Regions from separate parts of the Bariatricus sp. HCP28S3_A4 genome, predicted to be linked through region 1. Evidence: predicted binding sites of a transcription regulator. Region 1 holds the regulator's gene; each other region holds the start of a gene.

The links. The regulator Rex, encoded in region 1, represses fermentation and respiration genes when NADH is low (regulators of the CRP and FNR family bind a similar motif). The targets are predictions, from matches to a motif close to ATTGTTAANTANTTAACAAT.
Region 2: ACTNBF_RS14410 (4Fe-4S dicluster domain-containing protein) is a predicted target of Rex. The motif match lies at 3,595-3,614, and genes of this name have one in related genera.
Region 3: rsxC (electron transport complex subunit RsxC) is a predicted target of Rex. The motif match lies at 2,887-2,906, and genes of this name have one in related genera.

Annotation. Positions count from the first base shown of each region.
Region 1 covers NZ_JBQHSE010000013.1:43,146-48,626, reverse strand. Annotated here, with positions in the region: gene ACTNBF_RS08475 (NADP-dependent isocitrate dehydrogenase) at 1-818, shown strand, start outside; gene ACTNBF_RS08470 (ABC-F family ATP-binding cassette domain-containing protein) at 862-2,787, opposite strand; gene ACTNBF_RS08465 (redox-sensing transcriptional repressor Rex) at 2,931-3,581, shown strand; gene ACTNBF_RS08460 (NAD(P)H-hydrate dehydratase) at 3,679-5,202, shown strand; gene alr (alanine racemase) at 5,199-5,481, shown strand, end outside.
Region 2 covers NZ_JBQHSE010000036.1:2,185-7,665, forward strand. Annotated here, with positions in the region: gene ACTNBF_RS14400 (alpha-hydroxy-acid oxidizing protein) at 1-880, opposite strand, end outside; gene ACTNBF_RS14405 (DUF4352 domain-containing protein) at 1,112-1,993, shown strand; gene ACTNBF_RS14410 (4Fe-4S dicluster domain-containing protein) at 2,057-3,508, opposite strand; gene ACTNBF_RS14415 (permease prefix domain 1-containing protein) at 3,702-5,030, opposite strand; gene ACTNBF_RS14420 (PadR family transcriptional regulator) at 5,017-5,358, opposite strand.
Region 3 covers NZ_JBQHSE010000004.1:34,357-39,837, forward strand. Annotated here, with positions in the region: gene ACTNBF_RS03105 (RnfABCDGE type electron transport complex subunit G) at 1-453, opposite strand, end outside; gene ACTNBF_RS03110 (RnfABCDGE type electron transport complex subunit D) at 453-1,424, opposite strand; gene rsxC (electron transport complex subunit RsxC) at 1,455-2,774, opposite strand; gene rpsA (30S ribosomal protein S1) at 2,986-4,074, opposite strand; gene ispH (4-hydroxy-3-methylbut-2-enyl diphosphate reductase) at 4,055-4,930, opposite strand; gene ACTNBF_RS03130 (NlpC/P60 family protein) at 5,048-5,481, opposite strand, start outside.

The DNA of each region.
Region 1 (5,481 bases):
CGATCACGATTGCAAGACATGCTTACGGGGATGTTTACAAAGGTTCTGAAATGAAGATCCCGGGTGCCGGAAAGGTAGAACTGGTTTATACCGCAGAGGACGGAACCGAGACGAGAGAGCTGGTTCATAATTTTACCGGATCCGGAATTGTTCAGGGCATGCATAATATTGATCAGTCAATCGAGAGTTTTGCAAGAAGCTGTTTTAACTATGCACTGGATACGAAACAGGATCTCTGGTTTGCAACGAAAGATACGATTTCCAAGAAATACGACCATACCTTTAAAGATATTTTTCAGGAGATTTTTGATGCAGATTACAAAGAGAAGTTTGAAGAAGCCGGAATCGAGTATTTCTATACGCTGATCGACGATGCCGTAGCACGTGTGATGAAGTCTGAAGGCGGTTATATCTGGGCATGTAAGAACTATGACGGTGATGTGATGAGTGACATGGTTTCTTCCGCATTCGGATCACTGGCCATGATGACTTCCGTGCTGGTATCTCCGGAAGGATACTATGAATATGAGGCAGCACACGGAACGGTACAGCGGCACTATTACAAGCACCTGAAAGGAGAAGAAACATCTACTAACTCCGTGGCAACGATCTTTGCATGGACGGGGGCACTCAGAAAACGTGGTGAGATGGATGGAAATCAGGAGCTGATGGATTTTGCCGATAAGCTGGAAAAGGCAACGATCGATACAATTGAAAGCGGAAATATGACTAAAGATCTTGCACTGATCACGACGCTTCCAAATCCGACTGTATTGAACAGCGAAGATTTTATCAAAGCGATCGCTGAGAGATTGTAAATAAAAACAGGAAAAACGCGCCGATAAGGCGCGTTTTTAACAGTTATTCAGCCAGCTCTTCCCATTTTTCATAGAGTTCTTCCAGCTCTTCTTCATTTGCAGCCTTTTCCTTTGCCAGTTCCTGACACCGGACGGAATTGGTATAGATTTCTTCCTGCATAAGAAGCGTATCGATCTCCTGGTTTCGTTCTTCCAGCCGGGTAATGCGTTCTTCCGTCTTTTTCAGTTCGTTCTGACGCTTCCGGATTCTTGCTTGTTCTTCTTTCTGTTCCTGCCAGCTCATTTTGGACTGGGACATTGAAGAAGTGCCTTCATTCGTAGATTGCTTGTCTGAAATATTGCCACCGGCGTATGCCGTCGTGAGTTCCTCTTTCTTTTCGAGATAGTAATCGTAGTTTCCAATATAATTTACAAAAGTATGGTTCACCAGGTCAAGAATACGCGTGGCTGTCTGGTTGATGAAATAACGGTCATGGGACACATAAAGTACGGTTCCGGTGTACTCATTCAATGCATTTTCCAAAATTTCTTTCGAAGCGATGTCCAGGTGGTTCGTAGGCTCGTCCAAAATCAGGAAGTTCGCCTCGGAGAGCATCAGCTTTGCAAGAGATACTCGTCCGCGTTCTCCGCCGCTCAAATCACCGATCATCTTAAATACATCATCGCCTGTGAATAAAAATGCAGCTAGAACATTCCGGATCTGTGTATTCGTAAGTGTCGGATAATCATCGGAGATCTCTTCAAAGATCGTTTTTTCCATGTGAAGTACGTGATGTTCCTGATCGTAGTAACCGATATGTACATTGGTTCCCAGTGTAAAGCTTCCCGAATCCGCCGCGATCACATTGTTCAAAATCTTAAGCAGTGTCGTTTTCCCTGTTCCGTTATCACCTACGATGGCTACATGTTCACCTCGCTTAATCTCGAAGCTGACATCCTGAAAAAGGACCTGGGGAGCAAATGATTTTCCAAGGCCTTCAACGCGAAGCACGTCGTTCCCGCTCACACAGGAAGGCTCCAGGCTTAAATGAATATCGGTATTCAGCTCAACCGGTTTTTCAACAGGTGTGATTTTGTTTAACAGCTTTTCCCGGCTTTCCGCACGTCGGATTGATTTCTCCCGGTTGAAGGAACGAAGCTTTTCGATGACTGCCTCCTGATGCTTGATTTCCCGTTGCTGATTCAGATATTCTTTCAGCCTTGCGTCTCTGAGCTGCTGTTTCTTCTGGGCATAATCTGAATAATTTCCCATATATGTCATCAGTGTACCGTTTTCAATCTCCAGCACTTTCGTTACGACACGATTCAAAAAATAACGGTCGTGGGAGACGATGAGCACTGCACCGGAGTAATTCAGCAGGTAGTTCTCAAGCCATGCGATTGAATTCATATCCAAGTGATTGGTAGGCTCATCCAGCAGCAAAATATCCGGTTTCGTCAGCAGAAGTTTGCCGAGGGAAACACGTGTCTTCTGGCCGCCGGAAAGGGCGTCCACCGGTTTCTGAAATTCATCCTCAGTAAACCCAAGGCCTTTAAGAACACCGACCAGTTCGCTTTTATAAGAATAGCCGTCAGCACGTTCAAATGCAGCGGTAAGTCTATGATAAGTGTCAAGTTTCATCTGAAGTGCGTCACCGGTCAGCGTACTGATTTCCAGTTCCAGTGCACGAATCTGACGTTCCATTTCGATAATCTCAGATTTGGCGGTGCGGACTTCTTCGTAAATGGTATTCCCGCTCATCAGGTCCTGGTGCTGGGCAAGATAGCCCATTGTTTTTCCTTTGGTAAGAATTACATCACCGTCATCACTATTCAATTCACCGACGATCATTTTCAAAATTGTGGATTTCCCGGCGCCGTTCAGACCGACCAGCGCCGCTTTCTCACGGTCTTCTATATGAAAGGAGCCTTTATTCACAATAACCTGCTCCCCAAAGGATTTCGTTAAATTGTGGCATGCCAGTATCATTTTCAAACCTCCTTATACTGTAGAAATAGGTACTGTCTACCTCATTATATCGGAAATACAATAAAAAACAACTATTAAGTTTGACTTTTTTATGTCATTTTTATATAATGAAATTTAGAATAAGAATGGAAGGTGGATGTCAGGTGGAAGAAAGAGAAATATCTCAGGCAGTAATCAGAAGACTTCCGAGATACTATCGTTATCTTGGCGAATTGCTGGAACACGGTGTGGAACGAATATCCTCCAACGATTTGAGCAAGAGAATGAAAGTAACTGCATCCCAGATTCGTCAGGACCTTAATAATTTTGGTGGATTTGGACAACAGGGATACGGGTATAATGTAAAATACTTATATACGGAAATAGGGAAAATTCTGGGACTGGACAACCAACATAACATGGTCATTATCGGTGCCGGTAATCTTGGACAGGCACTGGCTAATTATGCAGCATTTGAAAAAAGAGGTTTTGTATTAAAAGGATTATTTGACGTGAATCCACGACTTGTGGGAATTACGATCCGCGGTGTGGAGATCCGGATGATGGATGAACTGAGTGATTTTATTCAGAAGAATGATATTGAAATCGGAGTACTTGCGATTCCGAAGACAAGAGCCATAGATGTTGCGAATGTTCTGGTTGATAATGGTGTGCGGGCGATCTGGAATTTTGCACATACAGATTTGAATCTTCCGGATAATATTATTGTTGAGAACGTGCATTTATCGGAGAGTCTGATGAGACTTTCATACAATATAACACGTTATAATATGGAACATACAGATAATTCATAATTCGACAGAATGTGTTACACACATTTTGCCTGAATCGGCGTAATGAGAGAAGAGTTCCGGCTGCGGGGCTCTTTATTGCGTATTGGAAGGTGAGAATATGAAATATATATTGACAGCTGAACAGATGAAAGCGGCGGACGGAAGAATGATTCATGAGATCGGGATTCCTTCGCTGGTACTGATGGAACGTGCGGCGCTTCAGTGTATGGCTGCAATGAAAGAAGAGCAGATTGATCTGTCCTATGCACTGGTGGTATGCGGCTCCGGCAACAACGGTGGAGACGGATTCGCGGTGGCAAGACTGCTTGCCGAAGAAGGAAAAAGGGTCGATGTGTGTTTTGCCGGAAAATTGGAATCCAGGAGTGAAGAAACGAAGCAGCAGATGCATATTCTGGAAAATCTGGGCGTGTCTGTAGGAAACACTTTACCGGAGAAGGAATATAGTGTTATTATAGATGCCGTATTTGGAATCGGGCTTTGCCGAAATATCGAAGGACATTACCAGAATGTGATTGAACAAATGAACCGGTATCAGGGATACAAAGTTGCGATTGATACTCCGTCCGGAATTTCCGCTGACACCGGGGAAGTACTGGGATGTGCGTTCCGGGCTGATTTGACAGTCACGTTTGCATACGCTAAGGCAGGTCAGGTTTTCTTTCCGGGTTCCGAGTATGCGGGGAAAGTACTGGTAAAGGATATCGGCATTACGGATCCGGGCTTTGAAAACCGGGACGATCTTTATTTTATGCTGGAAAAACAGGATGTGATTTCCAGGATGCCGGAGAGAAAGCCGGATTCCAATAAAGGAAGCTATGGAAGGGTTCTTCTTATTGCCGGAAGTAGGGGAATGTCGGGGGCAGCGTACTTAAGTGCCCATGCGGCGTACATGGTAGGCGCAGGCCTTGTACGGATATACACGGAAGAATCCAACAGACAGATTCTTCAGCAGCTTCTGCCGGAAGCTATTATCACGACTTATGATGAGATGGCCTTAGATTGTTTCCGGGAACTTCCAGATCTGCTTCAATGGGCAGATGTGGTTTGCATCGGATGCGGACTTGGAATTTCAGAGTATTCGCGGAGACTTTTTAAAATGACGCTGGAAATGAACCGGAAGCCGTGTGTGATTGATGCGGACGGTCTCAATCTTCTTGCGGAATTTACCGAAGAAGAGCGAAGAAAATGGGCGCGCCAGAAAGAACAGTATGTGCTGACACCTCATATGAAAGAAATGTCAAGATTGACAGGATATCCTGTTGCAGAACTAAAGAATCATAGGAACGCTCTTCTACGTGAGTTTGTTGAAAAAATGCAGGTCGTTTGTGCCATGAAAGACAGCAGAACACTCGTCGCAGCTTGCGGACATCCGACGTTTCTGAATTCATCCGGAAATGCAGCAATGGCGAAGGCCGGTTCCGGTGACGTGCTGGCAGGAACGATTGCAGGCCTGATGGCTCAGAACCTCCCGACTTTTGACGCGGCTGTGTTGGGAGTATATCTGCACGGCCTTGCCGGAGATACGGCAAGAGAAGAATGTGGATCCTACAGTGTGCTTGCTGAAGATCTCATCCGGGGGCTTGGCAGAACACTAAAAACTTTGGAGGAAAACTTGAAATGAAGACATATAACAGACTGCGTGCAGTGATCGATCTTGATGCAGTAATGTATAACATGCAAATGATGTATCGTAATATTAAAAACGATGCGCGGATGATCGTTGTCGTGAAAACGGACGGATACGGACATGGTGCCGTACCGATTGCAGAAATGTTAGAAGATGTGGAGTACGTATGGGGATATGCTGTGGCAACATTGGAAGAAGGGATCCTACTTCGAAAAGCTGGGATTGGAAAACCGATTCTTTGCCTCGGATGCATTTTCCCGGATCAGATGGAAG
Region 2 (5,481 bases), on a different contig from region 1:
CAAACGGTCTGCAGATCAGAACTCCGTCTGCTCCGAGTGCAAGTGCTTTAAAGATATCTGTTCCGGAGCGGATTCCGCCGTCCACCAGAATCTTCATAGAATCTCCTACTGCGTCTGCAATTTCTTCCAGGACTTCTGCCGTCGCCGGGCACTGATCCAGAACACGTCCTCCGTGATTGGAAACCACGATTGCTGCTGCTCCTGCTTCTTTTGCTTTCAGCGCTCCTTTGACCGTCATAACACCTTTCACGATAAACGGCACGCCTGCCATATTCACAATTTCCGCAAGTTCCTTGACGTTCATGCTTCCTGCCGGCGGTGTCATGTTTTTCAGAAACGGAAGTCCGGCAGCATCCACATCCATGGCAACCGCAAATGTTCCTGATTCGATCGCCAACTGCATTTTCTCCTGAATCGTTTCCAGATTCCACGGTTTGATGGTCGGAACACCCATGCCGCCGCTCTCCTTGATTGCCGCAGTCGCTCCTTCCATAACCAGCGGATTCACTCCGTCTCCGGTAAATGCCGCAATTCCATTCTGCGCACATGCAGATACAAGAACCTGATTATAGGAAATATCATCATATTTCTCACTATAATGTAAATTCACTGCACCAACCGGACCGGCAAAAAACGGATACGCAAACTTCTGTCCGAACAGCTCACAGGATGAATCTATTACTCCTCCGTCACAGATGGTATCCATGTTTACACGGATCTCCTGCCATTTCTCATAATTGCGAATAGCCGTGTCCCCAACACCTTTCGCTCCCGGTCCCGGTATCTGTTTCCCACATGCTTTTCCATTACATACCGGACAGGCTTTACAATAATTTCCTATCGATTCTCTTGCATTTTCAAGTACCTCTTTATAATCCATGTTCTCTGCCTCGCTTTCTTCTATCCATCGGTATTTTTCTTACCCAAATGAAGCCGATACTTATGATAATCATAACACTTTCCTATCCGGAAAACAAGAAATCCATTCCATGGATTTCTAAATATTCTGTGACCTTTACTTGTTTTTTTACTTTGATATGCTATAATGTCCACATAGGCACTTAAATTTGCATACAGCAAAATTAGAGAAATATATAGAGGAGAGTACCATATGAAATGCCCCAGATGTGGATCTGATGTACGTCCCAGTAAAAAGTATCCGGGATATTATCTCTGCGATTCCTGCCGGAAACGTTATCCGGCAACATCCCTGATACCAGATGAGACTGATGATGATCATACAGATTATACACTTTATGATACAGAAGATGCAATAGAACCTTCGGAACCGGAAAAGCCCGGACGGAAGACTGAACGGTCAGAAGGCAGCAACCGGAAATCAAAAGGTTCTTCCCCCAAATCAGGCAAACGTTCTTCATCCAGTCAAAGCAGATCCGGAAGAAGGTCCAAAAAGAAAAAGAAACAATTAGCAGGAATGATTCTGATTTTCCTGCTCGCAGTCATCCTGATCGTAGTTGTCGCCGTAAAATCCGGTCTAATCAGCAAAGATCTACTTCCGTTTACAAAGTCATCCCAGGATTCTCAGGATCCTCAGACAGATGATACCACAAAAACGGGTGGAGATGACACCTCCTATGCACTTGGCGACACCGCTACGCTGAATGATATCTCCATTCAGGTAACCGATTACGAGGAATCCAAAGGTGACGAATGGGCTTCCCCTCAGGAAGGCAATGTATTTGTCTTTGTCAACCTTACGATTACCAATCAGGCGGAAAAGGATATCACCGTCAGCAGCATGGCAAGTTTTGAATCCTATTGTAATGAAATAAAGCTTGACTATAGCGTCAATGCTTTTACCGCCCTTGCCGCGAACACGGACCGTCAGCAGATGGATGGTTCCATTGCTCCCGGTTCTTCACTAAGTGGGTATCTCTGTCTGGAAGTTCCGACAGACTGGATGAATCTGGAGATTCACTATACCGATCAGGTCTGGAAGGATGAGGGTGTCGTATTTAAAATATCAAAATAATCCATGGTCTCAAATTAGAATCTAAAAAAAGGGAGCGCCTCAGCACTCCCTTTTTAATAATGTTTATTCTCTGTGCATAGAGAATGAAGTCTCATCATAATTCTTCAGGTTCTCACAGATTCCTCTCGCATCTGCTTCTTTGATCAGCGAATCTCTGGATTTCTTTGCGAGCATCTGATCTTTAAAAGCACTTGGTCCTCCGACACATCCGCCTTCACAAGCCATTCCTTCGATGAAATCCTCAGGCAGACGTCCGACTTTCATAAGCAGCAGTGATTTCTTACATTCAACTGCACCATTTGCCTTGTACACTTTAATATCCAGTTCTTCACCGGCTTCCTTCATACTCTGCATCACAGCATCCGAAACACCGCCGGAATTTCCGAATCGCTTTCCAAATACAGAAGATTCCTGATAAGTATTGTCTGCCGGTTCCAAAGCAACGCCCTTCGCACGCATAATTGCACGGATTTCACTGTAAGTCAGGGCATAGTCTGCATTTCCTTCAATCCTCTGATCTGCAATCTCTGATTTCTTTGCAAGACATGGTCCGATAAATACGGTAACCGCATCTGGTTCTTTTGCCTTCACCAGGCGGGAAACTGCACACATCGGAGAAACCGTTGTAGAGATCATATCACTCAATTCCGGATAATGCTTCCGTACCAGATTGACAAATCCCGGACAGCAGGAGGTTACTTTTTTACGTCCGTCTTTATAGGCTTCAACCCATTCTTCTGCTTCATATTTCGCAGTTAGATCACCACCAAGTCCCACTTCAATGAAGTCCGTAAATCCAACTTCTTTCATTGCTTTTTTCCAGCTTTCCATGGTGATGTCCACACCGAACTGTCCTTCTGTTGCCGGTGCCAGCATCGCGTATACTTTCTTACCGGATTTGATTGCTTTAATTACATTTACAATGGAGGATTTGTATCCGATTGCTCCGAACGGACAACTGTGAACACATTTTCCACAACGAATACACTTTGAATCATCGATAACGGAAATACCATTTTCATCATAATAAATCGCATCTACCGGACAGCTGAATTTGCATGGTCTCTTCAAATGAGCAATTGCATTGTACGGACAGGCCTGTGCGCATTTTCCACATTCTTTACATTTGGAAGCATCAATGTGGGAACGGTCACGTCCCGCTTCAATTGCACCGAATTTACAGGCATTGATACATGCTTTTCCCAGACAATTCTGACAGTTTTCTGTCACAACATAGCTGGAAATGGGACAGTCCTCACATGCCGAACTGATAACCTGTATTACATTTCCATCATTCTTAATTCCAGGCGCTTTTCCTTCAGCCAGACGAACACGCTGTCTGATAATCTCACGTTCCTTGTAAATGCAACAACGGAACTGCGGGAGCGGGCCCGGAATCAACTTCATTGCAATATCGTCCTTATGCTCCTCAAGTTCCCCGTCAAAAGCCAGACGTGCTACTTCTTCCAACACTTCATGTTTGATCTTGATTACATTTGCGTCTGCGTTTCTCAACTTCTTACCCTCCAAAAAGAATTTTCTCAATCATAATAATGTATCTCGTTTCTGATTCAAATCATAACATGAGTTTTCTTCTTTTCCCAGTCATTTTTTTAACAATCTTGTACTATTTTGCATACAATGTACAAGTCTCGAACACAATGTTCTGTTTTCGCAAAACGTAACCCAAACTCATGGATTCAAAAGGTTATCCCGCTTTCACAACATTCTGATTTCTGGTAATAGACAGTAGAATCCCCATATACAAATAGGTAACCATCATATTACTTCCTCCATAGCTAAAGAACGGCATATACACCGATACAGGATAAAAAACTCCTGAATTCGTCCCCAGATACACCAGAATCTCCGCGGTCATCATCAAAACACATGCCATTCCGACCACATAGCCGAGCTGATTCTTTTGTTTTCGCACGATCCAGATCAAAACCCCCAGGAACCCTGCCAATGCAAGTGTGAACAGAATCCCCTGCCATGTTCCAAGCACTTTAAAAATAAATACCCAGACATAATCACTTCTCACTTCACTCCAAACCATATTTGTTGATTCATCAATTATGAGTCCTTCTCTTCCCGCAACTGCATCTGCTGCATTTTTCAGATTTTCCAAAACAATCTGATATAAACAATTTTCGGAAGACTGAAAGCGGAATATCTGCTTCATCCTATCGCTCTGATACGTTGCAAGAAATACCTGACCTGCAGACATCATGATTCCCAAAATCCCCACAGGCAGCAAGACTGTCGTTCCGGCCATCAGTATGTACTGGCGCTTTTTCTCTTTTCCGAACCACCGCTTATGAACGGCAAGTATTAAAATGCATCCCCCTGTCATATAAAATAAAATCATATACACACTGGAATTTAAAACCAGTGGAAGCACTGTTGATAATACCAATATGAGAATACATTTCATCATCCCTTGTTTTCCTGCTCCGCGGAAGTGAAAAACAACACCCGCAAAAACCGGAACCAGAACACAGTAAAACAGTCCCTGTTTTGGATACATTCCATTCACGGTTCTGCCGAATACCCGGTATACTGCCATCATCATCATCATTGCTGCCCAGATCCGGAGTGCATATTTGCCAAGCAGCGTGTAATCCACAAAACAGACTCCCAACATCAAAATGCTTCCTGCTGCCGTCCACAAAATAAACCTGAGTCCCGCCGGATCATAAGATGCTGCGAGGTAATCGCCTGCTCCGCAGAGTATTGCTGTTCTCTCCAGAAAAACCTGTATGGCAACTCCCGATATACCAAGCATGACGATCATAGCAATCAGTCTCATATCCATCTTCGGTCTGTGGATCCTGTCAAGCTGTACTCCTGCCTCCACCGGATCTCCCATCTCCCTCACAGCCGCTTCTTCTGCTTCCGCTTCACTCATGCCCTGCGCCATAAAATCCAGCTTCTGGTCGTCAATATGGGCCTGATATTCTTCTTCAATCATCGGCCTTGCCCTTTTACAGCGGATCTGGTCAGTCAAAAGCTTCAAATAATCAAGCCGGGTCATAGAGCGCACCTCCCAACACATTCACAACGGCCGTGGAATATTCCTTCCACTCTGCTTTCTTTGCAGCAAGCTGTTTCTTTCCTTCCCTGGTCAACCGGTAATATTTACGAAGCTTACCGCCATATTCCTGTTCATAAACGGTCAGCCATCCCTTTTCTTCCATTGAATGCAGAAGCGGATAAAGAGTCCCCGCCTTCAGTTCAAAGACATTATTCGACTTCTCCCTAAGCGTCTCAATCATCTCATAGCCATACATATCTTTTTCTTCCAACAGCTTCAATATCAGCATTGCTGTGCTTCCGGAAATTAAACTTTTATCTACTGCCATAAATACTTCCCCTTTCATGTGTTGATCTTCGATATATCGATAATCTACATATTTTACATTTTCATTATATCTCGGTAATCTATATATGTCAAGTGATTCTTTCCGTATTCTGAAGCTGCATCA
Region 3 (5,481 bases), on a different contig from region 1:
TGTCTTCTTCTCTGCATACTGATTATAGAATTCCGGCTCTGTCGCACGCATACCGAGACCTGCCGTCTCACCGATCGACAGAATGGAGATACCGTTCATGGTTCCGTCATTCATGATTCCAACAGAAATCTGAATATTTCCACCGTATCCGTCTTTATCTGTTGTAGTGATCACATATCCTGCTTCATCACCGCCCATTTTTGCCACATACACTTCATCGACCGTTGCATTGGTTCCCATGCTTTCTACCGCCTTCGCCGCCGCATCCGAATCAACTTCCACTTCTTCAAATGTATCTGCTTCCGGGAAAACCGTCTGGCAGGCTTCCTGCTTTGCATCAGCTTCTGCCTTTGCAATCGGATCTTTTGTTATTTCATATACCAGTCCGAGAGCCGTACCGGCAATCACGGTAATCGCGGTAAGGATCAATGTATTTTTTAATATTTTATTCATTATTTTTCTCCTCCTTTACCGAATGGTTTTGGAAGAGTAACTCTTTCGATCAGCGGAACCAAAAGGTTACTGAAGATGATCGCGTAGGATACGCCCTCTGCGGCCCCTCCGAACAAACGGAAGATTCCGGTCAGAACACCAAGAATGATTCCATATACGATCTGTCCCTTCTTCGTAATCGGCGATGTCACGTAATCGGTTGCCATGAACCACGCTCCAAGCATCAGACCGCCGCCGCAGAGCTGTGCTGTCATGTAAGGAATGTTGAAAAATCCGATTCCATCAACAAATCCGCCGAAAATTCCAATGAATAATGCAAATGTCACGATATAAGTTCCCGGAATACGAAGATCGATAATTCCCATAAGAATCAGAATAATCGCGCCAATCATAATTGCGATCACAGAAGTCTCACCGATCATTCCTCCGATCTTTCCAAGGAGCATATCCATGCTGTTCACTCCTGCCAGTGCACTGTTGCCTGCTTCCACATTTGCGCGGATAGCCGCAAGCGGTGTGGCACCTGAAATCCCGTCATATGTAAAGGATGTCATTCTGCCGGTAAAAGAAATCAGCAGGAAACATCTTGCAGCAAGTGCCGGGTTCATAAAGTTCTGTCCCAGTCCTCCAAACAGCTGCTTTACGACCAGGATTGCAAATACGCTTCCGAGAACTCCCATCCAAAGTGGTGCTGTCGGCGGAAGGTTCAGTGCAAGCAGAAGTCCTGTGACAACTGCACTGAAATCTTTGATCGTGATCGGTTTGTGCATCAGTTTCTCATAAATATATTCCGTAAGTACTGCTGCTGCTGTCGTCACGATCACAACAAGCCATGCATGTGTGTCACGGAAATTATAGATTCCAAAGGCGGTCGCCGGCAGAAGTGCGATTGCAACCCACATCATAATATTACTGGTCGTCGCTTTGGAACGAATATGTGGTGAAGATGAAATTTTCAATTGTTCACTCACTTTTGTTCACCTCTTCCTCTCTGTACTGTTCTATTTTTTCTTTTTATTTGCAAGTGCAGTCTTTCTCATGGAGCCGATTGCCTGCTTCAGATGGCGCTTTGCCGGACAGACATAACTGCATGAACCACATTCCACACATTCCAGTCCGTTCATCTTGACAAATCCTGCTTCATCATGACGTTCTGCAAGATCCGCAAGTCTGGACGGTATGATTCGGCTTGGGCAGGCCTCCACACATCTTCCGCAGTTGATACATGCGGTCGCCGTACTTGCAGATACTTCGTCTTTGGAAAGACAGAGAATAGAAGACGATGTTTTCGTAATCGGTGTGTCAAGCGTATACATGGCAAATCCCATCATCGGTCCGCCGGAAATCACCTTTTCGCATCCTTCCTTCAATCCGCCTGCTGCTTCTACCAATTCTCTCTGATTGGTACCAAAAAGGACTTTATAATTTCCCGGATTTGCAACGCCGTCACCACTCACGGTCACAACACGCTCCATAGACGGGATTCCCTTCACAACCGCGTTGTAAATACTGATGACAGTTTCTACATTGTCCACCACACATCCTGCGTCGGCCGGGAGCATCGTAGAGTTGATGGCGCGTCCAGTGGTTGCATAGATCAGCTGACGCTCTGCACCCTGCGGATATTTTGTCATCAATGTCTTTACTTCCATACGCGGTTCGTCTTTAACCAGTTCTTTGAGTTTTGCGATACAATCCGGTTTGTTATCTTCCACACCAAAAATACCTTTTGCATTGTCAAACAACTTGAGAATAACTTTCATGCCTTCTACCAGAAGTTCCGGAGTCTCCATCATCCTTCTGTAGTCTGCCGTGATATACGGTTCACATTCTGCACAGTTCGCTATGATGTAATCGATCTTGTCCGGTTCTTTCGGTGAGAGCTTCACACGGGTCGGGAATCCGGCCCCACCCATACCTACAATACCGGCATTCGCGATCATATTCAGAATCTCTTCTTTTGTCAGTTCTGAAAGTGGTTTTACCGGAGGATATTCCACCTCTTCATACTGACCATCATTTTCAATTACAATGCAATTCACTTTTGCACCGGTCGGGTTCACATGCGGCTCAATTGCTTTTACAGTTCCCGACACGGACGCATAAATCGGCGCAGATACAAATCCACCCGCTTCGGCAATCATCTGCCCTTTCAGGACATGATCGCCTTTTTTGACAACCGGGCTTGCCGGCGCCCCTATGTGTTGGGAAAGCGGATACACAAGATCGCCTTTCGGCAACAGTTCTACAATTTCCTTGTCCTTTGCAAAGCTTTTGCCGTCATTCGGATGAACTCCGCCTTTAAATGTCAAAAGTCCCATAATCAATTTCCTTCCTTCCTTATTTCTCCTTGTTGACTTGCTCTAACTATACCGAAAACTCAAGAACAATTCCAGTAAAATGCACAAATTTATTGTACATTTTGAGAAACATCTTGATGTTTTTTTAACATTTTATAGACGTAAAAAGAGACTGTTTCCAGTCTCTTTTTGTATAAAAATCCCATCATATTCACTTGAATTTTCTAAAATTCTATTCTTCAACCGGTGCTTCCGCTGCCTGCACTTCTGCATTCTCCAGTGCTTTCATGCTAAGGCTGATCTTCTTCTCAGCTTCATTCAAATCTACAACCTTAGCTGTAATCTCCTGACCAACAGAAAGAACATCAGACGGCTTCTCAACATGTGCTCTGGAAATCTGAGATACGTGAAGTAATGCATCTACACCAGGTGCCAGCTCTACAAATGCACCGAAATCAGTCATTCTTGCCACTTTTCCTGTCACTTCTTTGCCTACAGCATAATCTTCTGCTGCGTTTGCCCACGGATTGGTCTCCGGGAACTTCAGGCTGAGTGCGATCTTTGTATCGCGAATATCTTTCACAAGTACTTTCAGAGTCTCACCTACTGTAAATACTTTCTTCGGATTTTCTACTCTTCCCCAAGACATCTCAGAAATATGAAGCAATCCGTCCACTCCGCCGAGATCGATAAATGCACCGAAGTCTGTCACGTTTTTAACAGTACCCTCAACCGTATCGCCAACTTTCAGCTTTGCAAAGAGCTCTTTCTGCTTCTCAGCCTTCTCTGCTACGAGCAATTGTCTTCTATCACCGATGATACGATTTCTTCTCGGATTGAACTCGCTGATCACAAACTCAATCTCCTGATCCTGATACTTTGATAAATCTTTCTCATAAGTATCTGACACAAGACTTGCAGGAATAAATACTCTTGCTTCATCTACAACAACACTTAATCCGCCGCCAAGGATCTGTGTAACGGTTGCTTTCAGAACTTCTTTGTTCTCGAATGCTTCTTTTAATCTTTCATTGCCCTTCTCAGCTGCAAGTCTCTTGTATGTAAGAAGAACCTGTCCTTCTCCATCATTTACTTTCAGCACTTTTACAGTCATTGTGTCTCCAACAGATACAACTGTTGTAAGGTCTAATCCTGACTCATTCGTGTATTCACTTCTGGTGATGATACCGTCGGCCTTGTATCCGATATTCAGAATAATCTCGTCCGGTTTCACATCGATTACAGTGCCATCTACAACCTCTCCATTATGAATTGTTTTAAATGATTCTTCTAACATTTGTTCAAAAGTTAATTCTGACATTATTTTGAACCTCCTCAATTATATTGTTGGGCGTGGATGCCCCTGCTGTAATACCTACTGTTTCCACGGACCTTAATTGATTCGTATCCAAATCGCCAAGTGTCTGTATATAGTACGTATTGTTACATGCTTTTTTACATATTTCAAATAGCTTTTGGGTATTGGAACTATGCTTGTCACCGATTACAATCATAGCATCCACCTCTTCCGCAATGCTCCTGGCTTCTGTCTGACGCTCCTTCGTAGCATTGCAAATCGTATTTAAAACACTTATATCATAACCCTTTTCTGAAATAATTTCAACTAAATCTTTGAATTTATTGTAATTAAATGTCGTTTGTGCCACTACACAGACTTTCTGTCTACATGGTATCGCATTCCCACAAGAATTCAGCGAAAATTTTTGTGCTTCCTCCGCATTCTGAATCACGCTTACATTATCCTTAGCCCATCCGCGGATTCCCTGCACTTCCGGATGCTCTGGATCTCCGACAATCACAATATAGCTTCCTCTTTCACTTTCTTCTGATACAATTTTATGAATCCTTTTGACAAACGGACAGGTGGCATCCACATATGAAACTCCCCTCTTCTCCAGCATGTCACAAATTCTTTTGGGAACACCATGTGATCGTATGATCACAAGACCCTCTGTCAGTTTTTCCAGTTCTTCCTCACTTCGTATTACTTTTACCCCGCGTTCTTCCAAATCCTTCACAACTTCTTCATTATGGATAATCGGACCATATGTATATATCTGCTTTTCTGTTTCCAGTTCAAGCTGTTTATATACTGTTTCCACTGCCCGCTTTACTCCAAAACAGAAGCCGGCACTCTTCGCTGTTATTACTCTCATCTGACGATTTTCCTTTCTACATGAATTATTACAACTGCTTTTTCTCATATGCATGGTAACTAAAAATCCTGACAGATAGTTCTGCCAGGATTCCGACTCTTTTTTCTCAATGTTTTTTTACCAGTATCTTCTGTACCATGGATTTCCGTATACACTCTGGATTTTTACTACGTCTCCCGGTTCCGGTGCATGAATCATCTGACCGTTACCGATGTAGATTCCAACATGTCCGGAATAACATACAATATCACCCGGCAGCGGGCTGGAAACCGCTTTGCCGCCTGCCCCCTGATCACCTGATACTCTTGGAATCGAGATTCCAGCTACTCTGTGGCAGTACTGGGTAAGTCCGGAACAGTCAAGGCCGACACCCGGGCTTGTCCCGCCCCACACATACGGCGTTCCAAGCTGACTGTATGCCGCGTTCACGATTACCTGTGCCACACTGGTATCGCCCGTTCCGCCTCCGCTTGTACTGCTGCTTCCGCCATTGTTCGACGGGGTACTCGGCTTCGAAGTATTATTGTTACTATTATTGTTACTATTATTGT